DNA from 3 places in the Micromonospora sp. NPDC005413 genome. Region 3 is predicted to be linked to each of the others. Evidence: riboswitches for the same ligand, from Rfam matches in the RefSeq annotation. Region 3 holds a riboswitch; each other region holds the start of a gene.
The links. A riboswitch is a leader RNA that binds a small molecule or an ion and turns the genes downstream of it on or off. The one in region 3 is predicted to bind cobalamin.

Region 1: linked by a shared signal. The riboswitch ahead of cobN (cobaltochelatase subunit CobN) and the one ahead of bluB (5,6-dimethylbenzimidazole synthase) in region 3 are both predicted to bind cobalamin.
Region 2: linked by a shared signal. The riboswitch ahead of ABZS37_RS27925 (ribonucleoside-diphosphate reductase subunit alpha) and the one ahead of bluB (5,6-dimethylbenzimidazole synthase) in region 3 are both predicted to bind cobalamin.

The regions. Positions count from the first base shown of each region.
Region 1 covers NZ_JBEXEV010000021.1:38,925-46,537, forward strand. Annotated here, with positions in the region: gene ABZS37_RS21170 (hypothetical protein) at 119-454, shown strand; gene ABZS37_RS21175 (MBL fold metallo-hydrolase) at 491-1,198, opposite strand; cobalamin riboswitch at 1,550-1,679, shown strand; gene cobN (cobaltochelatase subunit CobN) at 2,018-5,686, shown strand; partial or broken gene ABZS37_RS21185 (VWA domain-containing protein) at 5,683-7,613, shown strand, end outside.
Region 2 covers NZ_JBEXEV010000037.1:7,422-15,034, reverse strand. Annotated here, with positions in the region: gene ABZS37_RS27930 (ribonucleotide-diphosphate reductase subunit beta) at 1-895, opposite strand, end outside; gene ABZS37_RS27925 (ribonucleoside-diphosphate reductase subunit alpha) at 934-3,246, opposite strand; cobalamin riboswitch at 3,444-3,661, opposite strand; gene ABZS37_RS27920 (MFS transporter) at 3,757-4,983, opposite strand; gene ABZS37_RS27915 (ROK family protein) at 5,025-6,167, shown strand; gene ABZS37_RS27910 (enolase C-terminal domain-like protein) at 6,585-7,613, shown strand, end outside.
Region 3 covers NZ_JBEXEV010000005.1:150,751-158,363, forward strand. Annotated here, with positions in the region: gene ABZS37_RS09745 (mechanosensitive ion channel domain-containing protein) at 7-1,017, opposite strand; gene ABZS37_RS09750 (glycosyl hydrolase family 18 protein) at 1,412-2,752, opposite strand; gene bluB (5,6-dimethylbenzimidazole synthase) at 2,935-3,564, opposite strand; cobalamin riboswitch at 3,594-3,794, opposite strand; gene ABZS37_RS09760 (PHB depolymerase family esterase) at 3,836-5,101, opposite strand; gene ABZS37_RS09765 (protein kinase) at 5,619-6,884, shown strand; gene ABZS37_RS09770 (extracellular solute-binding protein) at 6,969-7,613, shown strand, end outside.

The DNA.
Region 1 (7,613 bases), on a different contig from region 3:
GCGCCACGGGTTCCACCCGTGGTTCTTTCGGACCGGGTCAGCTCCCTCCCATCCGACGTGCAGGGTATTGCCAGGATTCGGTGCTGCACTGGAGGGGCGTCGAGGAGAGGGGCTGGGCATGAGCTGGTTCAATCGCCGGTCGCGGGGTGCCGAGGCGACCCCGACGAAGCTGGACCGGGAGGCGACCCGCGACGACCTCGCGGCGCTGGAGGAATTCGTCGCCACTCGGCAGGGAGTGGAGTTCTACCTGGAGCCGGAGACCACCGCGACGGACACCACCGTGATGGCGATCGCCCACGACGGCGAGTGGATCCGCCGCCGTACCGGCACGCCGCGCGCCGCCGGCACCATCGCCCGCAAGCACGCGGTGCCGCTGTACGAGGCGGCGCGCACCGGCTACCCGGAACGGATGCGGGTGTGGAATCGCGCCCACCCGGAACGCCACGCCCGCTGAACGCTGCGCCCGTTGGGTGCCGCACCGCCCTTGCGCTCAGGCGTCGTCGACGGCTGAGTGGGCCTGCTCCAGCGTCATCGGCTCGGCGTGGCTGGAGACGTACCAGCCGTACTCGTCATCGAGCAGTCGCCGGACCAGCGCCAGGTCGAGGCCGTCCTCGGGTCGGCGCAGGTGTGCCGGCGGCGGGTAGAAGCAGTCACCCAGCAGCATGACCCCTGAGTCGGGCACCAGCACCACGGTCGAGTCCGGTGCGTGCCCGCCGCCGACGTGGCGCAGCCGCACCCCGACCGGCACCTCGTCCGCGTCGGTGAACGTCCGGGTGGGCGGCAGAATGGCGAAGTCGTCCCACGAGTCCATGGCGAGTGCCCGGGCGCGAAAGCTCGGGCCGAGGCGCGGGTCGGCGCGTACCTGCTCGCGCAGGTAACGGTGACTCCACGGCCGAGCGGCCTCGGCGCGTAGCAGCGGCACGGCCGCCTCGTGCCCGATGATCTCCACCTCGGGCCAGGCGCAGGCGCCCCAGACGTGGTCCCAGTGATGGTGGGTGTAGACCAGCCAGCGCGGCTCCGGCAGCCCGGCGTCGGCGAGCGCGGCCCGGATCTCGGCGGCGTGCGCGGGGCTCTGCCCGGCGTCGATCATCACACTGCCGCGCTCGTCGGCGACCACCGCGACGCCGGCCTGGACCGCGTCCGGATCCGGATCGCCTGGGCAGAGCCAGACCTGGCCGGCGAGGTGACGGAACTGCATGGCGACGATGGTGATCGACCCCCGAGATTGATGGCCGACGCTGGTCCGGCGATCACCGATCCTAGGTGCCGGGGCCGGGAGCCACTGTCCCGCCGGGTGATCGGGGCAGGCCAGGGCATGCGTGCGGGCGCTTCGTTCTGCTTACGCGGGTGCACCGAATAGACGTCGGCACTGTTGCGTCGGGTGAAGCAGAGCAAAGGATCGGCCGCATTGACCCAGGGCATTGCGATCCTGGTTTTCACCCGCGAGCCAATCGTCAAACCTCGATGAATTGCACCCACCCGACGGTGTCGGGGTCGGCGTTGACCGGCGGCGCGGCGGTGTGGCAGCATTCGCGGCCTGACGGCAGTGAAGGAAGTCGGTGTGAATCCGACGCGGTCCCGCCACTGTCACCGGGGAGCGATCCCCCCTCGTGAGTCACGGCCGTGTGTCTGCGGTTGGAAGGCCGGGGGAGAGCGTCGATCCGGAAGCCAGGATACTTCGGCCGTCGGGACGTACCCCAGGGCGTGGACACCCGAGGAGGACCCGATGACGCACGGCGTCTCATTCATCGACGAGCATCGTCATGAACCGCACGGTGGGCGCTTCGCCGTGCCCGCGACCGGCGGCACCCGCATGCTCCGAACCGGCCGCGTCGGTGTGCTCCGAGCCGGCCGAGTCGGCCACCGATACCGCTGAGCTGACCGCCCGGCGCTGACCGTCCCCGACGCCCGCGTCGGTGAGTCGTCCGCCCGGCCGTCGTACCGGCTGACGCCGCGCCCACTCGCATCGTCCCGGTCACCCCCGTGGTGACCAGGGCGTCATCTCTCGGAGCCTGCCGTGCGCATCCTGCTGCTCTCCACCGCCGACACCGACCTGCTGGCCGCCCGCGCCAGCGACGCCGACTACCGGCTGGCCAACCCCGCGCGGGTCCCCGCCGACGAGGTCCCCGCCCTGCTCGACGGGGTCGACCTCGTCGTCGTACGCCTGCTCGGGGGTCGTCAGGCGTGGCCGGACGGCCTCGCGGTGGTGCTCGCCACCGGCGTGCCGACGGTCGTGCTCGGCGGCGAGGCGCTACCCGACGCCGAGCTGATGGCCATCTCCACCGTGCCGTCCGGGGTCGTCACCCAGGCGCTGGCGTATCTGGTCGAGGGCGGGCCCGACAACCTCGGGCAGCTGGCCCGGTTCCTCTCCGACACGGTGCTGCTCACCGGCGAGGGCTTCGCCCCACCCGCACCCACCCCGGCGTACGGCGTGCACGGCGAGCACCCGGCCGAACCGGGCCGGCCCACTGTGGGGATCGTCTTCTACCGGGCGCACGCGCTGGCCGGCAACACCGGTTTCGTCGACGTGCTGGCCGAGGCGGTGCGGGCGGCCGGCGGCAACCCGCTGCCCATCTTCTGCGGCTCGCTGCGGGGGCTGACCGGGGGCGCAGGTCCGCTCGGGCTCTTCGCCCGCTGCGACGCGCTGCTGGTCACTGTGCTCGCGGCTGGCGGCGCGGTCGCCGCGGACGCCTCCGGAGGCGGTGACTCCGACGCCTGGGACGTCGGAGCGCTGGCCGCCCTGGACGTGCCGATCATCCAGGCGCTCTGCCTGACCAGCACCCGTGCGCAGTGGGCCCGCAGTGACGCCGGACTGTCCCCGTTGGACGCGGCGATGCAGGTGGCCATCCCCGAATTCGACGGCCGGATCGTCACCGTGCCGTTCTCGTTCAAGCAGATCGACGCGGACGGGCTCTCGGTCTACGCCGCCGACGAGGAGCGGGCCGCGCGGGTCGCCGGGATCGCGGTGCGCCACGCCCGGCTGCGGTACGTACCCAACGCCGACAAGCGGATCGCCGTGGTGCTCAGCTCGTACCCCACCAAGCACTCCCGGGTCGGCAACGCCGTCGGGCTGGACACCCCGGTCTCGGCGGTCCGGCTGTTCGCCGCGCTCGCCGACGCCGGCTACCACCTGGGCGACGCGCCGCTGCCCGACGACGGTGACGCGCTGATCCACGCGCTGATCGCCGCTGGCGGTCACGACGTGGAGTGGCTCACCCCGGAGCAGTTGGCCGCGGCCGAGGCCCGGGTGCCCGGGCAGACGTACCGGCGCTGGTTCGACCAGGTCCCGGCAGAGCTGCGCGAGCGGATGCGGGAGCACTGGGGTGAGCCGCCGGGCGAGCTCTACACCGAGGGCGGGGACATCGCGCTCGCCGGGCTTCGCTTCGGCAACGTGGTGCTGCTGATCCAGCCGCCGCGCGGCTTCGGGGAGAACCCGATCGCCATCTACCACGACCCGGACCTGCCGCCCAGCCACCACTACCTGGCCGCGTACCGCTGGTTGGCAGCACCGGTCGCCGACGGCGGCTTCGGCGCGGACGCCGTGGTGCACCTGGGCAAGCACGGCACCCTGGAGTGGTTGCCCGGCAAGGGCCTCGGCCTCGCCGCCGACTGCGCACCCGACGCGGTCCTCGGCGACCTGCCGCTGGTCTACCCGTTCATCGTCAACGACCCCGGCGAGGGCACCCAGGCCAAGCGGCGGGCGCACGCCGTGGTGATCGACCACCTCGTGCCGCCGATGGCCCGCGCCGAAACCTACGGCGACCTGGCCAAACTGGAGCAACTGCTCGACGAGTACGCCACCGTGCAGGCCCTCGACCCTGCCAAGGTGCCGACCGTGCGGGCCCAGATCTGGGATCTGGTACGCGCCGCCGAGCTGCACCACGACCTGCACGCCGAGGCGATGCCCGACGCGGACGACTTCGACGACTTCGTGCTGCACCTCGACGGGTACCTCTGCGAGGTCAAGGACGTGCAGATCCGCGACGGGCTGCACATCCTCGCCGACGCGCCCACCGGGGAGCCACGGGTCAACCTGGTCCTCGCGGTGCTGCGCGCCCCGCAGATCTGGGGTGGTGCCCGGGCCCTGCCCGGCCTGCGGCAGGCCCTCGCCGTCGTTTACGGGCTCGACGAGCAGGCGCTGCTCGCGTCACCGGGCCAGCGACTGGCGCTGCCAACGGCGCTGACCGATGTGGTGGACGGGCCGGCCAGCACCGCCGCCGACGCCATCGACCTGATCGAGGCCCTCGCCCGGCGGTTGGTCATCGGCATGGAGACGCTCGACTGGGACGCCGAGACCGTCGACGCCGTGGTCGAAGAGGTCACCGGCCAGCCGATCCCGGACGTCGCCGCAGTGCTGCGTTTCGCCGCCACCGAGCTGGTGCCCCGGCTGGACCGGACCACCGACGAGCTGAGGAACACCCTCGGCGCGCTCGACGGGCGGTTCGTGCCGCCCGGCCCGTCCGGCTCACCCACCCGGGGCCTGGTCAACGTCCTGCCCACCGGCCGCAACTTCTACTCCGTCGACCCCAAGGCCATTCCCAGCCGCAACGCCTGGGACGTCGGGGTCGCCCTCGCCGACTCGCTGCTGGCCCGGCACCTCGCCGACACCGGGGCGTACCCCCGCTCGGTGGGTTTGACCGTGTGGGGCACCAGCGCCATGCGGACCCAGGGCGACGACATCGCCGAGGTGCTCGCGCTGCTGGGCTGCCGCCCGGTCTGGGACGACCGGTCGCGGCGCGTCACCGGCATCGAGGTGGTGCCCACCGCCGAACTGGGCAGGCCCCGCGTCGACGTCACCGTGCGCATCTCCGGCTTCTTCCGCGACGCGTTCCCGCACGTCGTGGCGCTGCTCGACGACGCAGTCCGGCGGGTCGCCGCCCTGGACGAGCCGGACGAGGAGAACTACCTGCGAGCGCACGTCGCCGCCGACCTCGCCGAGCACGGCGACGAGCGGCGGGCCACCGCCCGGATCTTCGGCTCCAAGCCCGGGGCGTACGGCGCGGGCCTGCTGCCCCTCATCGACGCCCGGACGTGGCGCAGCGACGCCGACCTGGCCGAGGTGTACGCGGTGTGGGGCGGCTACGCCTACGGCCGGGGCCTGGACGGGCGGGAGGCGCGCGCCGACATGGAACGCTCCTTCGCCCGGATCGCGGTGGCGGTGAAGAACCAGGACACCCGCGAGCACGACATCGTCGACTCCGACGACTACTTCCAGTACCACGGTGGGATGGTGGCGATGGTCCGTCACCTCACCGGCACGTCACCGCAGGCGTACGTGGGTGACTCGGCGATGCCGCACGACGTGCGTACCCGCACGCTGGGCGAGGAGACCCGGCGGGTGTTCCGGGCCCGGGTGGTCAACCCGAAGTGGATCGCCGCGATGCGCCGGCACGGCTACAAGGGCGCGTTCGAGCTGGCCGCCACCGTGGACTACCTGTTCGGCTACGACGCCACCGCCGGCGTGGTCGACGACTGGATGTACGAGCACCTGGCCGCCGCGTACCTCTTCGACGAGACCACCCGGGAGTTCCTGGAGCAGTCCAACCCGTGGGCGCTGCGCGGCATCACCGAGCGGCTGTTGGAGGCCGCCGACCGGGGGTTGTGGGCCAAACCCGAGCCCGCCACCCTCGACCGGCTCCGTGACACGTACCTGGCCAGCGAGGGCGACCTGGAGGACCGGGCATGAGCGCGAGGAGTGAGCCGGGTTTGCGAGCCCCGCAGTCGCGAATGAAGGAGGCACAGTGACCACGTACCCGTTCAGTGCTGTGCTCGGCATGGCCGACATGCGGCTGGCGCTGCTGCTCAACGCGGTGTCCCCGGCGATCGGCGGGGTGCTGGTCCGCGGGGAGAAGGGCACCGCCAAGTCGACGGCCGTACGGGCCCTAGCCGCGCTGCTGCCCCCCGTACCCCGGGTCGCCGGTTGTCGCTTCGGCTGTGACCCGGCCGAGCCGGACCCGGCCTGCCCGGACGGACCGCATCCGGCCGACCCCGCTGCGGAGACCCGCCCGGCGCGGCTGGTGGAGCTGCCGGTCGGTGCCGCCGAGGACCGCGTGGTCGGCTCACTGGACCTGGAGAAGGCCCTCGGCGAGGGCGTACGCGCCTTCGAACCGGGCCTGCTCGCTGCCGCGCACCGGGGCGTGCTCTACGTCGACGAGGTCAACCTCCTGCACGACCACCTCGTCGACCTGCTGCTCGACGCGGCGGCGATGGGTCGCAGCCACGTCGAGCGGGAGGGCGTCTCGGTCAGTCACGCCGCCCGGTTCCTGCTGGTCGGCACGATGAACCCGGAGGAGGGGGAGCTGCGCCCGCAGTTGCTCGACCGGTTCGGGCTCACCGTGGAGGTGGGCGCCAGCCGCGACCCGGCGGTCCGGGTCGAGGTGGTTCGCCGCCGGCTCGCCGCCGATGCCGACCCGGCCGGGTTCGCCGCCCGCTGGGCCGACGCCGATGCACAGATCGCCGGCCAGGTGGCCGCCGCACGCCACCGGCTTCCCGGGGTACGACTCCCGGACGCCGCGCTGCGGCAGATCGCCGAGGTGTGCGCCGCGTTCGACGTGGACGGGATGCGTGCCGACATCGTCACCGCTCGTACCGCCCTCGCCCACGCCGCCTGGCACGGCCGGGACCGGGTCACCATCGAGGACGTCCGGGTCGCCGCCCGGCTCGCCCTGCCGCACCGCCGTCGCCGCGACCCCTTCGACACCCCGGGGCTGGACGAGAAGCGCCTCGACGAGGCGTTGCAGCGCGCCCAGGACGCGCACCCCGACGACCCGGACGACGACCGCGGCCCCGATGACGGCAGCGGTCCCAACGGCAGCGGCGGTCCCGACGGAGGTGGCCCCGGCGGCCGTGGCCCGGCTGGCGGCGGCCCGGCTGGCGGCGGCCCGGCTGGCGGCGGCCCGGCTGGCGGCGGCCCGGACGGCGGCGGCCCGGCTGGCGGCGGCCCGGACGGCGGCGGCCCGGCTGGCGGTGGTGGCCGGGACGGCGGGAGCGGCGGCGACGGTGTCGACCAGGGTGCACCCGGTTCGGCCTGGCACTCGACGGCCCGTGACGACGCCGGCCCCGACGGGCGCACCGAGGGGCCGAGCGGTCCTGACGACGGCGGGTGGTCGCAGGGCCCGTCGGACAACCGAAGCGGCGACCGGCAGAACGAGGGTGCGCACGGCGGTCGGGAAGCGACGACCGGTGACGACGACCTTCCCCGTGGGCGGGGCAGCGGCGGGGAGGGGCAGCCGGTGGCCGTACCCCGAGGTGGGTTGACGGCGCGGGTGCTCACCGCGCCCGGTGTGGGTGACGGGGTGCCTGGCCGGCGTTCGCGTGCCCGCACCGGGCGGGGCCGCACCACCGGGGCCCGGGTGCCGACGGGCCGGGTCGGGGCGCTGCACCTGCCGGCGACGGTTCGTGCCGCCGCGCCGCACCAGTCCTCTCGGGGGCGGCTGACCGGCCCTCTGCGGCTGCGTCCGGACGACGTGCGCGAGGCGGTCCGGGAGGGGCGCGAGGGCAACCTGGTGCTGTTCGTGGTGGACGCGAGCGGCTCGATGGGTGCCCGGCAGCGGATGAGCGCCGTGAAGGACGCGGTGCTCGCCCTGCTCACCGATGCGTACCAGCGGCGGGAC
Region 2 (7,613 bases), on a different contig from region 3:
CCATGAACGCGAACGGGTTGCTCGACCCGTAGTGCGGCGCGATGCCGAGCTGGGCGAGGCGACGGTCGGCGACGTGCTGGAGGTACTCCCGCATGTCGGTCAACGTCAGGCCGGGCACGCCGTGGCCCACCAGGTCCTCCGCGAACTGCACCTCACACTCGACGGCCTCGGTGAGCATCTGCCGAACCTGGTCGGCGAGGTCGTCGTCGAACAGGTCCGGCTCCTCGCCCCGAACGGTGTCGACGACGTCGAACGCGAACGCCATGTGCATGGACTCGTCGCGGAACACCCAGTTGGTGCCGGAGGCCAGACCGTGCAGCAGGCCACGGGAGCGCAGGAAGTAGACGTACGCGAACGCGCCGTAGAAGAACAGCCCCTCGATGCAGGCGGCGAAGCAGATCAGGTTGAGCAGGAACGTCCGCCGGTCCTCCCGGGACCGCAGCTCTCGCAGCTCGCTCAGGGAGTCGATCCAGCGGAAGCAGAACTCGGCCTTGCGACGGATCGAGGGGATGTTCTCGATGGCCGCGAAGGCGGCGAACCGCTCGGTCTCGTCGGGCACGTACGTGTCGAGCAGGTTCAGATAGAACTGGACGTGCACAGCCTCCTCGAACAGCTGCCGGGACAGGTAGAGGCGACCCTCGGGGCTGTTGACGTGCTGGTACAGGTTGAGCACCAGGTTGTTGGCGACGATCGTGTCGCCGGTGGCGAAGAACGCCACCAAGCGGCTGACCAGGTGCCGCTCGGCCGGCGACAGCTTGTCGAGGTCGGCGAGGTCGGCGTGCAGGTCGACCTCCTCGACCGTCCAGGTGTTACGGATGGCGTCGCGGAACCGGTCGAAGAAGTGCGGGTAGCGCATCGGGCGGAGGGTGAGGTCCATCCCGGGGTCGAGCAGCATGTGCGTGGTCCTCGTGTCGGCGGTGGTGTCGGCGGTGGTCACTGGCAGGCCTCGCACGACTCGGGGTTCTCCAGCGAGCAGGCCAGCGTCTCGGCGTCCGACGGCGCGACAACCGCGACGGTGGCCTGCTGGATCCGCGTGGCGGGGCGCGAGCGCAGGTAGTAGGTGGTCTTCAGCCCGGCCTTCCAGGCGTACAGGTACATCGAGGAGAGCTTGCCGATGGTGGGCGAGGCCAGGAACAGGTTCAGCGACTGGGACTGGTCGATGAACGGGGCTCGGGCGGCGGCCAGGTCGATCAGCGCACGCTGCGGCAGCTCCCACGCGGTGCGGAACAACTCCCGGACGCCGGGCGGCAGCTCCGCGATGTCCTGCACCGATCCCTCCGCCCGCTTGATCGCCGACCGGATGCGGTCGGTCCACAGGCCACGAGCCTTCAGCTCGCGTACCAGAGCGGTGTTGACCTGGAGGAACTCCCCCGACAGGGTCTCGCGCTTGAACAGGTTGGACACCTGCGGCTCGATGCACTCGTAGCACCCGGCGATCGAGGCGATGGTCGCGGTCGGGGCGACCGCCACCAGCAGCGAGTTGCGCAGCCCGTACTCCTCGATCTGCTGCCGCAGCGCGGCCCAGCGCGCGGTCTGCGTGCCCTCGACACCCCACAGGTCGGGCTGAAGCTGGCCTCGCGCGACCCGGGTCTGTCCGTACGCCGGGTGCGCGCCGAAGCGGCGCGCCAGGTCGGCGGAGGTCTCCAACGCGGTCAGGTACAGCTCCTCGCTGATCCGGGTGGACAGCTCCCGCGCTGCCGGGGAGTCGAACGGCAGTCGCAGCGCGAAGAACACGTCCTGCAGGCCCATCAGCCCGAGCCCGACCGGCCGCCAGCGGGGATTGCTCGCCTCCGCCTGCGGGGTTGGGTAGTAGTTGATGTCGATGACCCGGTCGAGGAACGTCACGGCGGTGCGGATCGTGGCGCGCAGGCGCTCCCAGTCGATGCCGGCGTCGGTGAGGTGGGCGGCGACGTTCACCGAGCCCAGGTTGCACACCGCGGTCTCGGCGTCGCTGGACACCTCGATGATCTCGGTGCAGAGGTTGGACAGGTGCACCACGTTGCCCGGCTCGGCCGTCTGGTTGCACAGGCGGTTGGCGGCGTCCTTGAAGGTCATCCACCCGTTGCCGGTCTGGGCGAGGGTGCGCATCATCTTCCCGTACAGCTCCCGCGCCGGGACCTGCCGCACGTAGCGACCCTGCGCCTCGGCCTCCCGGTACGCGGCGTCGAACCGCTCCCCCCACAGGTCGGGCAGCTCCGGAACCTCGTGCGGGTCGAACAGCGACCACAGCTCGTCGGCCTCGACCCGGCGCATGAACTCGTCCGGGATCCAGTTGGCCAGGTTCAGGTTGTGGGTACGCCGGGCGTCCTCGCCGGTGTTGTCCCGCAGTTGCAGGAACTCCTCGATGTCCGGGTGCCACGGCTCCAGGTAGACGCAGGCCGCGCCCTTGCGTCGACCGCCCTGGTTGACCGCGGCGACGCTCGCGTCCAGCGTGCGCAACCAGGGCACGATCCCGTTGGACTGCCCGTTGGTGCCGCGGATCAGCGCGCCCCGGGATCGAACCCGGGAGTACGCGATGCCGATGCCACCGGCGAACTTCGACAGGTTGGCGACCTGCGCGTACCGCTGGTAGATCGAGTCCAGCTCGTCGCGCGGCGAGTCGACCAGATAGCAGGAGGACATCTGGGTGTGCCGGGTCCCGGAGTTGAACAGCGTCGGTGAGCTGGGCAGGTACGCCAGGCTGGACATCAGCCGGTAGAAGTCGACCGCCTCGTCGGGCGTACGGGACAACCCGCAGGCCACCCGCAGCAGCCAGTACTGCGGGGTCTCCAGCACCAGCCGGCTGGTGGGGTGGCGCAACAGGTACCGGTCGTACACCGTGCGCAGGCCGAAGTACTCGAACCTCCGGTCGCCGTCCGGGTCGATGGCGTCGTCGAGCATCGTGGCGTGCGCGGCGACGAAGGCGGCAGTGTCGTCACCGATCAGGCCCTCGGCGTGGCCGATCCGGATCGCCGCGCTGAACGAGGTGACGCCCTGCCGACGCACCTCCTTCTCGACGTAACCGGCCAGCAGCCGGGCGGCGAGGCGCGAGTACTGCGGTTCCTCGCCGATCATCTCGGCCGCGGTCTGGATGGACAGCCGGTCCAGCTCGGCCGTCGTCGCGCCGTCGTACAGGCCGCTGATCGTGCGGGTGGCCACGCGCATCGGGTCGACGTCGGCGAGGTCGTCGGCCCACCGCTCGACGGCCCGGACGATCTTGTTCACGTCCACGGACTCGGTGGCGCCGTTGCGCTTGCGGACCTGCATCGGCGTCCGCCGCGGGGCCGCCTCGCCGCTGGCCGGGACTACCTCGGTGACTGTCACCACTCACTCCTCGCGAGTTCGAGACCTGATGGCCCTCGGACGCGAGGAGAAGACGGACACCGGCGGACGCCACGCCGGTCAGGCGTGGGTCAGGTGGCGTCAGCCGTCCCACGCGGCCTCGGACCGCCGCCCACCCGGGTACGGGTGCGCGGCGCGCTGGCAGGTCTTCGGACTCGCGGGCACGACCGGGCTCGCCGATCTCCTACTGGCCGTCGCTTCCCAGGCCCATTGGTGGCCCAGTGCTCATGACGGCGGTCGTTCCCACTCACCGCTGCGGGACAGTCCCGGATTTTCACCGGGTTCCCTCTTGCCTCGACCACTCGGGATGAGCGGCCGAACCAGCTGCGCTCGACACCATATATAGGGACGCTGCGGTTGTCACACCCCACATGTCGGTCCCGGGCGTGTCGGTGGCGGGCTGGTGACGACCGTCACCGGTCCCCGGCCGGCGGGTCAGTTCGCGACGGCGACCGGCTCCGGGGCACGCGAGCGTCGCTCGGCCGCGAAGCTGACACCCGCGAGGCCCAGCCCGAGAATCGCAAGGGCCACGCCCACCCAGGCCGGCGCGAGGTAGCCGAAGCCCGCGGCGATGGCAACGCTGCCCAGAGCGGCGCCGAGGCTGTTCGCGATGTTCATGGCGGACTGGTTCATCGCCGCACCCATCAACTGCGCACCCGGCGCCACCGTGATCAGGCGCGCCTGTAGGACCGGCCCCAGGTAGAGGCTGGTCGCGCCCACCAGGAACGCGCCCACGAACAGGCCGACGCGGTTCGACGCGACGAGGCTGAAGACGGCGATGCTCACGATCATGGCGACGAAACCGACGATCATGCTCCGGCGCAGGTCCCGGTCCGCGAGCCAACCACCCAGGGCATTGCCGACGGTCATGCCCAGGCCCACCGCGACCAGCACCCACGGGACCGTCGCGGCCGAGAGGCCGGCGACGTCGGTGGTGACCGGTGCGATGTAGGTGTTGACCGCGAAGAACCCGGCGAAGCCCACCGCCCCGACGGCCGCGACGAGCCACACCTGCGAGGTCCGCAGCGCCCTCAACTCGGCGGCCGGGGATGCGTCGACCGCCGCGACGACCTCCGGGACGACCGCCAGAACCGCCAACAGGGTGAGCACGAACACCCCGGCGATGACCAGGTACGCCGTACGCCAACCGGCCGCCTGCCCGAGCCGCGTGATCAGGGGTACGCCCACGACGTTGCTCACGGTCAGGCCACTGAGCACGGCGGCGAACCCCCGGGCCTCGTTACCGGGGCCCATCAGGGTCGCCGCGAGCAGACCGGCCGCTCCGAAGTACGCGCCGTGCGGCAGCGCCGCGACGAACCGGGCCACCAGCACCAGGTCGAACGTCGGCGCGGTCGCCGACGCGATGGTGCCGACGACGAAGAGGACGAGCAGCCCGAGCACCAACTTCTTGCGTGGCAGTCGGGCGGTCAGGGCGGCGAGCAGGGGCGCGCCCACGACCACACCGAGCGCGTACGCGGTGATCATCCAGCCCGCCCGAGCCACCGCGCCCGACGATGACTGGGCGTACTGCTGCGGGAGTAGATCGCGGGCGATGTCGGGCAGGAGCCCCATCGCCACGAACTCGGTCAGGCCGACCGCGACCCCGCCCAGCGCCAACGCGACAACCGCCGCCAGGCGACGACCTCTGCTCAATCCATGCACCGAGCGAATTTAGCAACAGCGTTGCGTAATAGGGTGGTGGGATGACGCGCACCACAGCCGACGTCACCTTCCTGCGCGGCTACAACCAGGCGCTGGTCATGGCGTTGGGCCGTACCGTGCGGACGTTCGAGCGGTCGACCGTGGTCGACGCCACCGGCCTGACGCCACAGGCGGTCTCCAAGGTCATCGCCCGCCTGACCGCCGACGGCCTGCTCCGTCCCGCCGGCGTCCGCCGCCCGGGCATCGGCAAGCCCGCGGTCGTCTACGAACTCGTCCCGGAGAGCCGGTACGCGATCGGCGCCCACGTCGCCCGCCGCACGCTGCGGCTGGTGCTGGTCGACCTGGCAGGCACCGTGCACTACTCGGCGGTCAGCCCGCTGCCCGGCGACTTCACCCCGGAGCAGCTTCTCGACGCCCTGAAATCCGGCATCGACGCGATCACCGGCAGCAACGACCTCGATGGTCGGCTGACCGGCGTGGGCATCGGCATGATCGGCCCGCTGGACCACGCGAACGGCCTGGTCCGTGACGCCCACGGTCTGCGGCACTGGCACGACGTACCGCTGCGCGAGATCGCCGAGACGCACCTGGGCCTGCCCGTCCACCTCGACAAGGACGTCACCGCGGGGATCACGGCCGAGGCGTGGCGGCACGGCGGGACGTTCGGCGACGCGGTTCTCATCATGGTCGAGTCGGGCATCGGCGGGGGCTTCTGGCTGGGCGGCACGGCCCACCGGGGCGCGCACACCAACGCCGGGGAGTTCGGCCACACCGTTGTCGAACTGGACGGGCCGCCGTGCGTCTGCGGGCGCCACGGATGCCTGGAGATCGTGCACAACCACGCTGCCGAGGCCGGAGACATCGGGCGGGCCGCTCGCGTCCTGGCCGTCGGCGTCGTCAACCTGCTCCAGACACTCGACCTCTCCCACGTGGTGCTGGCGGGCGCCGATCTCCTGCGGCACGCGCAGCACTATCTCGCGGCGGTCGAGGAAGCCGTCCACACCGACGTGCCACGCGCGGACTGGCTCAGCACGGACGTGACGCTGTCCAGCCTGGGCGCGGACGTGATCGCCGCGGGTGCCGCCATGCAGGTCCTCGACAAGCACTACGGCGTTCCGGATCTCGCTCCGCCCCAGCGGCAACGATCCGCCGGACGGGACCGGCACTCGGGCGTAAAGATTTGATGTATCGAGTCAATGGATGGAACGAATCCCGCCGTCAATACGGTGATTCCGGAGGGCGAACGTCCAATCTTCAGAGCCGGCATCCGACTCCCCCGCACCACACCGTACGGGGCCTCCTGGACCACGCTGGGCCACCGTGCCAGCGCGAGCGGCGAGTTTCCACAGTGGATGGCACAAGCCTGCTACCAGGTGGGGATTGGTCGCCCGCAGCGGCCCGGCCCGGAGTTGACCACGACGACGAAGGCCGCGACGGAGGTCCGGCAACCGGTACGGAGGTCAGGAGGATACCGGTCGGCACCGGGTGGAAACGTTGGATGTCTATGGTCCAGGGATGATCGACGTCGTTGACGCGTCGAAGCGGCCCTCCGTATACTCCCAGTGATCATCTGATCTTTGGGTTAGCCGGGCGAGGAGCGCATGCCGCAGATCACTGCCGTCACCGTCGAGGACGTCCGCTTCCCCACCTCCCTGACCGCCGACGGGTCCGACGCCATGAACAAGGACGGCGACTACTCGGCGGCCTACGTCGTTCTGCACACCGACGGCGTCGACAGCGGGGGTGCGCCGCTCGCGGGTCACGGCCTGACCTTCACCATCGGTCGAGGCAACGACATCGTCGTCGCGGCGGCGGTCCACCAGGCGCGGCGGCTCGTGGGTCTGGACGTGGCGACGATGGCGGCGGACATGGGGGCGGTCTACCGCCTGCTCACCTCCGACTCGCAGCTGCGGTGGCTCGGGCCGGAGAAAGGTGTCGTCCACCTGTCCCTCGCAGCCGTGCTGAACGCCTCGTGGGACCTGGTCGCCCGGGTCGCCGACAAGCCGCTGTGGCGCCTGCTCGTCGACATGTCCCCCGAGCAACTCGTCGACATCGCGGACCTGCGCTACCTGTCCGACGCACTGACCCGGGACGAGGCACTGGCCATCCTGCGCGCCAGGGAGAGCACGAAGGCCGATCGCCTCGCCGAGCTCGCCCGCACCGGCTACCCCGCCTACACCACCTCCGCGGGCTGGCTCGGCTACGACGACGACAAGCTGCGCCGGCTGTGCCAGGAAGCGGTGGACACCGGCTACGGCTACGTCAAGCTCAAGGTGGGCGCCGACCTCGACGACGACATCCGGCGGTGCACGATCGCCCGGGAGATCCTCGGCCCACACCGCAACCTGATGATCGACGCCAACCAGGTGTGGGACGTCGGTCAGGCCATCGAGTGGGTCAGGGCGCTCGCCCAGTTCACGCCACTGTGGATCGAGGAGCCGACCAGCCCCGACGACATCCTGGGCCACGCGGCCGTCCGCCGTGCTGTCGCTCCCATCGGGGTCGCCACCGGCGAGCACTGCCACAACCGGGTGATGTTCAAGCAGCTGTTCCAGGCCGGGGCCATCGACTTCTGCCAGTTGGACACCGGCCGCCTGGCCAGCATCAACGAGATCGTCGCCGTGCTGCTC
Region 3 (7,613 bases):
CGCCGGTCAGGGCTGGTACTGGCTGCGGGTGCGGGGCAGCCACTGGGGGTGCTGGTCGCGCAGGTAGCGGATCAGTCCCTCGCGTAGGTCGCAGCGCAGGTCCCAGCCGCTGGCGCCGTCAGCAGCCGAGGCCTGCACCTGGATGACCACGGTCTGCGGGGTGACGTCGACCATCTGGAGCACCCACTGGTCTCGATCCCACAGCGGTGAGGACTCGACCAGTCGGCGTGCCTCCCGGCGCAGGTCGTCCAGGTCGGCGGTGTGGTCGACATGTAGCTGGATCTTGCCGATCACCCGCGACTCGTTCCGGGTCCAGTTCTGGAACGGCCGCTCCGTGAAGTACGTGGTCGGCAGGATGAGCATCCGTTCGTCCCAGAGCCGGATCACCACGTTGGTCAGCTTCACCTCCTCGACCCGGCCCCATTCGCCGTCCACCACCAGCACGTCGCCGACGTGCAGCCCGTCGGCGAAGGCGACCTGGATGCCGGAGAACGCGTTGGCGAGCGCGGTTCGGGCGGAAAGGCCGATCACCGCGCCGACCACCCCGGCCGAGGTCAGAATGGAGACGCCGAAGAGGCGTACCGGCCGGAAGGTGATCAGGATCAGACCGACCGCGACGATCGTGACCACGGCGACGGTGAGCCGCCGCACCGGGCGGATCTGGGTCCGGGCCCGCCGGACCCGCCGGCTCGTGACCGGATCGCTCGGCAGCCGGCTGAACACGACCGCTTCGGCAACGTTCAATGCCTTGATCACCAGCCACGCACCGACGGCGACCAGGACCAGCAGGATGGCGTGCCGCAGATAACGCTGCCACCCGGCCGGTCCGGGCGGCAGCGCGTAGAACAGCCCCCCGACCAGCAGGACCGCGGCCGCCGGGCGGCGGCAGGTGCGCCGCAGCGGCTCCAGCAGCCACTTGTAGCGGCCATGGGCAACCCGGTTCACCAGCACGCCGGAGACCAGGTCCACGACCACGGCCGCCGCCAGCGCGGCCAACACGATCAACGCGGTACGCATCAGAAGCTGTTCACCGTGATCCCGATGCCGCCCCTCCCGGGCTCGCGACCGCACTCCCCGCGTTCAGGGTGTCATCCGATCCGGTGGCAGGCGGCGGATATCGGGAATGCCAGACGGCCGTGACCGACGTCCGGCGGCTGCCGAACGAGACGGTAGGCCTGCCCGCAGGCTTTCTGCGAGCCGGCGCAGGATGCGTGATCGGCTGCCTATGGCCGAGCACCAAGTTGTTTGGGTCGCGCTGCTCGCAGCATGGCTGGTGATTTCAGGGTCAGGGGTTGCCGGTCATCACCGTGACAAGGTCCGCCTGGCATCGATGCCGGTTGGTAGTCCGCGCCGCGCCGGGGCCGCGCCCGCCGGGAGGCCGGCTGACGGTACGCCCCGGCGCCATTGCCTGTCAGCGGCCCTGGAGGCGCTTCACGTTGTCGCCGAAGGTCCACCCCTTCGACCCGTCCCAGTTCGCCGACCAGGTCATCAGGCCCTTGATACCGGGCACGGAGTTCCACGCCTGCGTGACCAACGACGTCGACATGTAGCCACCGCCCGCCCCGTTCTGCGCGGGCAGGCCCGGGACCTGCTTGTCGTACGGCACGCGGATGGTGGTGCCCTGGATGGTGAGGCCGTTGTTCAGGCACTGCGTCTGCACCGTGAAGCCCTGCACGGTGCCCGCCGGGTACGAGTCGCCGGCGCAGCCGTACATGCTGCCGTTGTAGTACTGCATGTTCAGCCACCAGAGCCGGCCGTTGTCCACGTACTTCTTGATGATCGGCAGGTACGAACCCCAGATCGAGCCGTAGACCACACTGCCGCCGGTGACGTAGGCCGTCTCCGGTGCCATGGTCAAGCCGAAGTTCGACGGCATCCGGGCCAGCACTCCGTCGATGATCCGGATCAGGTTTGCCTGCGACGTCGACAGGGTGTTGATGTTGCCGCTGCCGGTCAGGCCAGTCTCGATGTCGATGTCGATGCCGTCGAAGTGGTAGGCCGTCAGGATCGGCACGATCGTCGCGATGAACCGGTCGGCGACCGCGCTGGAGCTCAGGTCGATGCCCGCTGCGGCCCCACCGATCGACATCAGGATGGTGGCGCCGGCCGCTTTGGCCTGGCACATCTCGGCCGGGGTGGCCACCTTGACGCCAGCGTCCATGCCGTTCTCCCAGAGGACCGTGCCGTCCGAGCGGATCACCGGGAACGCTGCGTTGATCACGTTGTAGCCGTGCTGGTTGAGCCGGCTGTCGGTGATCGGGATCCAGCCGAGGCCGGGGTGTACGCCGTTGGAGGCGCCGTCCCAGTTCTCCCAGTAGCCCTGCAACACCTTGCCGGCGGGCCGCGACTTCACCGCGCAGGTCCCACCGGTTGGCGGCGGCGTGGTGGGGGGAGGTGTGGTCGGTGGTGGCGTGGTGGGCGGCGGGGTCGTCGGTGGTGGCGTGGTGGGCGGCGGAGTGCTTCCCGAGCATGCGCCCAGGTCGCGCCACAGCGACGGGGTCGCGGCGGGGTTCCAGCCGGCGCCGGGGTGCGCGGTGTGGGTGACGAGAGCCTGGTAGAGCCGGCCGCCGTAGGTGACCTGGGCGCCCGCCTGGTAGGTGGGGCCCTCGGCCCAGGCCGGGGCGGTGCAGGCGACCATCGGGATGGCGTTGGCCGAGGACACGGCCGCCATGCTGCTGGGGACGAAGGCGACGGCGGCCGTGACGGTCATCGCCGCCCCGGCCAGCACTGCGAAAAATCGACGGCTTCTCATGGCTCACTCCCCAGGCTTCGGCGACCCGCGACCTCCACACATATTGACGTCCGTGAAGTTTAATATCAAGGGTTGTTTACAGATCCCGGGAAGTTGGGGGAGTGCGGAGGTCGGTAGCCGTAGACGTCCGATAGTCCGGGCACGCGTGCTCGCGACGATGCCGTTTGGCGCCTTCGCGCCGGTCACCCGGTCGTCCAACGATCGTGGTGGATCACCGACGACACCGGGCGTCGCTGGCGCCAGCCGTGCCGCTCCAGGTCCGGCGTCTGCTCCAGTTGGGTGACCGGGCCGAGGCAGAGCCACGCCACTGGGCGAACGGTGGCCGGAATGCCGAGCAGGTCGCGCAGGAACGGCTCCCGGTAGAACGAGACCCAACCGACTCCGAGCTGCTCGGCGGTCGCGGCCAGCCACAGGTTCTGGATCGCCAGACAGACCGAGTAGAGGCCGGCGTCGGCGATCGCGTGACGACCGAGCACGGCCGGTCCACCCCGCTCCGGGTCGTACGTAACCACGACCGACAACGTCGACTCGCGTACGCCATCGATTTTGATCCGGGCGAAGCGTTCCGCCGCCGCGCAGTCAAGTGTGGCCGCGAAGGTGTCCCGTTCCCGCTCCACGTGCCGGTGGAATTCCTGCCGCAGCTCAGGATCGCGGACCAGGATGAAGTCCCAGGGTTGGGAGAGACCGACGCTCGGCGCGGCGTGCGCCGCCGTGAGGATCCGGTGCAACGTGTCGTCGGGGATCGGCGCCCCGGTGAACTGGGCACGTACGTCCCGGCGGCGGTGGATGGTCTCGTAGAGTCCGGTGTTCAAGGCAGGCTCCCGCTGCGCTCGTGCCCCTGGCGGGGCCGATGACGCGAGGCCGGTCTTCGGACTCCCGGATCTACGCTGGTCACCCGCCTTCCCAGCCCCTCAGGGCCAGTGGCTGCGTCTGGTACGCGTAGGTGGCAACTCCCCGGTCACCGCGGCGGGCCCGTGCCGGACTCACACCGGCTTCCCGATTCTCCCCACTCGCGCGGGGCACCTCGCAACGTTTGTGCCACCGAGCACCATAGTGGCCCGGACGATGACCCTGAGCGGCGGATCACCGACGACGGCGGGCCATCCACTGCCAGATGTGGGTGCCGTTGCGGCTCGGGTCGTTGCGGGCCACGTAGATCCAGGACCAGTGACCGGGGAACTGGTAGCCGTTCCAGACAACGTGGTCGTACAGGGTGATCAGTGATCCCGGGATGAGGTCATGGGCGTGGATCGTGTTGGTCTCGGGTGGCACGGTGTCGTCGTCGCGCGAGGTGACCAGCCAGGTCGGGGTGTGGATCCTCGCCAGCTCCGCGTCGGTGATCAGCGGCGGGCCCTCCCCGTCGAGCGGCTCGACGACGCCGCAGATCGGCACCGACGCGGCGAACAGGTCGGGATAGGCGACGGTCATCTCCAGGGACATGTAGCCGCCGTTGCTGCAACCGGCCACGTAGATCCGGTCGGGGTCGACACGCTTGCGGCGCACGAGGTCCTCGACGATCTCGCGGATCAGCGGGGCGAACCGGGGGCCGTCCTCCATCCAGTAGGAGGTGCTCTGCGGAGCGACGACGTACGCGCCGGAGAAGATCCGTTGAGCCTCCGGGGTGGCGAAGCCCAACGCGCCGCGGTTGGCGCGCAGCGTGGTCTCGTTGTCGTAGTAGTCGTCGGGCAGTGCGGCACCCTCGCCGCCGCCGTGCAGCCAGAGGATCAGCGGCAGCCGACCGAGGCGGGGCGAACGCTCCGGGGAGTACAACCGGTACTTCAGGCCCGAGCCCGAGACGTGGTGGCTGAAGGCGTCCACCTCGGGGTTCGACAGCCGCCCCTGCACGAAGCGAGTGATGGTGACCGGCGGGCCGTGGCGCCGGACGAGCGGGGTGTTCTGCCTGATGGTGTAGACGAGGTCCAGCCGGACGTTGCGGCCCCTGCTCACGATGTAGCCGAGGGTGCCACCGCCGAGTTGGCCTTCGGCGTAGCTCAGCTCCAGCACGATGTTTCCGTGGCGGTCGAGCCGGGCCGCGGTCACCGTGCGGTCCAGGTCGTACTCGCTGAAGATCAGATCGCCGGGAGCGATCGGGATCGGGCTGGTGGCCTTGGCATGCACGGTGAACGTGCCGGGGGTGAGCCCGGCGGTGTCGATCGGCCCGAGCCGGCCGGTGTCGAGAGTGACCGAGGTGACCTGCTCACCGCCGTCGAGCGTTCTCGCGTCGAGGGTGAAGCTCACGCTGGTGGGGTGGTGGCCACCGGCGTGGGCGGCGGGGCCGGGCATCGCCAGGCCGATGGCGGCACCGGCGCCACCGGCCAGGACGGTGCGGCGAGTGACAGACGTGGACATGCGGGCCCCCGGTACCTTGCGAGGTAGACGTTGATCGATGAAATTTCAACCTAGCGCCGCAGAGATCCGCTGGCAACCGGTGCCGCCACGGGTGATCAGGGCGCCGGAGGCCGTTGGAGCCACCGCGAGGACTCCCTGCCTGATCGCAGTCGCCGCGCTCATTCCGTTCTACTGGCTACCGATCAACGGCGAGGTCGCCAGATCAGGCGTACCCGCGCTGACCTCCGACGACGGTCCTCCACAAACCTGGCCCTGTCGTAGTGCCAGGGTTGGCGGTTGTCTGTACGGCCAGGACGGCCCGCAGTGACCACTCACCGCCCGATCAAGCCGGCCTGGACGTGCGGCGGCTGTGCGGGGGAGTGGCCATGCCAGACCCGGCGCCGAGTCACGTCCCCTGGGAATGTGTGTTCTTCGACCTCGACCCATGGTCGAACGCCCTCGGTCACCGGCGGCGGACATGGCACGATGGCCGTGTCCTGCGCCGCCGGTGGCCGGGCACGACACTGATGGAGTCGGGATGTCAGAACTGGCCGGCACGCCGGTGCCAGGGTTGGCGAAACTGTGGACGCACGATCCGGTCACCGCCGGCCCGTATCGGCTGGTCGGCCGGCTGGGCGCGGGTGGGCAGGGGGTCGTCTATCTCGGTGAGGACGACGTCGGTGACCGGGTCGCGGTCAAGATGGTCAACGTCGATCTGAGTGATCCACGGGCGCGGTCGCAGTTCGTGAAGGAGATCGCCGCCGCACGCCGGGTCGCTCCGTTCTGCACCGCGCAGGTGCTCTTCGCCGAGGTGGGCGGCGAGCGGCCCTACGTGGTCAGTGAGTTCATCGAGGGCCTGACCCTGCACCGGCACGTCCGCGAGCGTGGCCCGGTGACCGGTAACGCCCTGCACCGGCTCGCGGTCGGCACCGTCACCGCGCTCGCCGCGATCCACAGTGCCGGGGTGGTGCACTGCGATCTGAAGCCGGACAACGTGGTGCTGGGCGAGGACGGTCCTCGGGTGATCGACTTTGGCATCGCCCGCGCGTTGGGCGTCACCGAGACGGCGTCCAGCCGGGTCATGGGGACCACCGCGTACATGGCGCCCGAGCGGTTCCGCAACGACGCGGTCGGTCCGCCCTGCGACGTCTTCGCCTGGGCGGCCACGATCGCCTTCGCCGCCGGTGGTCGGCCGCCTTTCGGCAATGACTCGCTCTTCGCTGTGATGCACCGGGTGCTGCACGATCCGCCTGAGCTGCCTGCGTTGCCTCCCGTTCTGGACGAGCTGATCCGGGAGTGCCTGGCCAAGGATCCGGCGGACCGGCCTGATGCCGAGCGCGTGCTGGTGCGGCTGCTCCGGCAGGACGGCAGGGTCGCCGATCCGCTACGTCGGGAGAACCTGCTCCAGGCCGGCAACGAGACCGCGGGCGCGCCGACGCCGAACCACCCGCTGCCCCAGGTCACGCCGACGGCACCGCAACCGCACCCGACGCAGCCGCAGATACCGACCCGGCCGACGGTGCCGACCCAGGCCCGGCCGACCCAGCCGGCGCACCTCCCGGTGACGGCGCCCGGCGTCGGTGCTGGAGGTGACGGCGCGTTGCGGCGGCTGCGTGGTGAGGCCCTTGACGCCTGGGGCGTCTCGACCGCGCTCTTCCTCGGTTCGGCTGGCGCCGCAGCCGGCTACGTCGCGTCCAGCGCGGTCGGCCCGGCCGCCGCGGCCGGGGCGGTCGCCTTCGTCGTGGTCTACCTGGTTCGGCTGCTGGTCGCGACGGCGGTCGGGGGACGGTCCGACCGCGGGTGATCGGTGCGGTGGGGTCGGGGTCGCCGGCTGGCGCCGGATCGATAGGTTGACTGCCACCAGCCGCCCGCCGAGGAGGACGTCCCGATGGCCCCATCCGCTACGCGTACGCGGCAGTGGTTGCCGTACACCGCCGCCGTCACCGCCGGGCTGGTGGTCATCGCCGGGGCGTTCGTGTTCGTCCGGCAGCGCGAAGCGGGCAACGATGATGCCCGCACCGACTGCGCCACCACCCTCCAGGTCAACTCCTCTACGGAGAAGGCGGCTCTGCTGGTCGACCTGGCCGAGCGCTACAACCGCAGCGACCGGTCGATCGATGGCGGTGGCTGCGCCCAGGTGCACGTCAGCGTGTTGAACTCGGGCGAGGCCGCCGAGGCGCTGGCCACTGGCTGGACCCACACCGGCCTGCCGCAGCCACAGGTCTGGCTGCCGACGTCGAGCCTGTGGACTGGCCAGCTCCGGCTGCTCGACCAGGCCGCCGGGCGGGCGCCGCAGACGCCGGACCGCTACCCGTCGATCGCCAACAGCCCGCTGGTGATCGCGATGCCGCAGCCCAAGGCCGAGCTGGTACGTCAGCGCGGGTCGCTGGGCTGGGGGGAGATCCTGGGCCTCTCCGGGCGGGACGGGTGGGAGGGCCTCGGCAAGCCGGAGTGGGGCCGCTTTACCTTCGGCAAGGACAACCCGAACCTGTCCACCTCCGGGCTGGCGGCGACCATCGCCACCTATTACGCG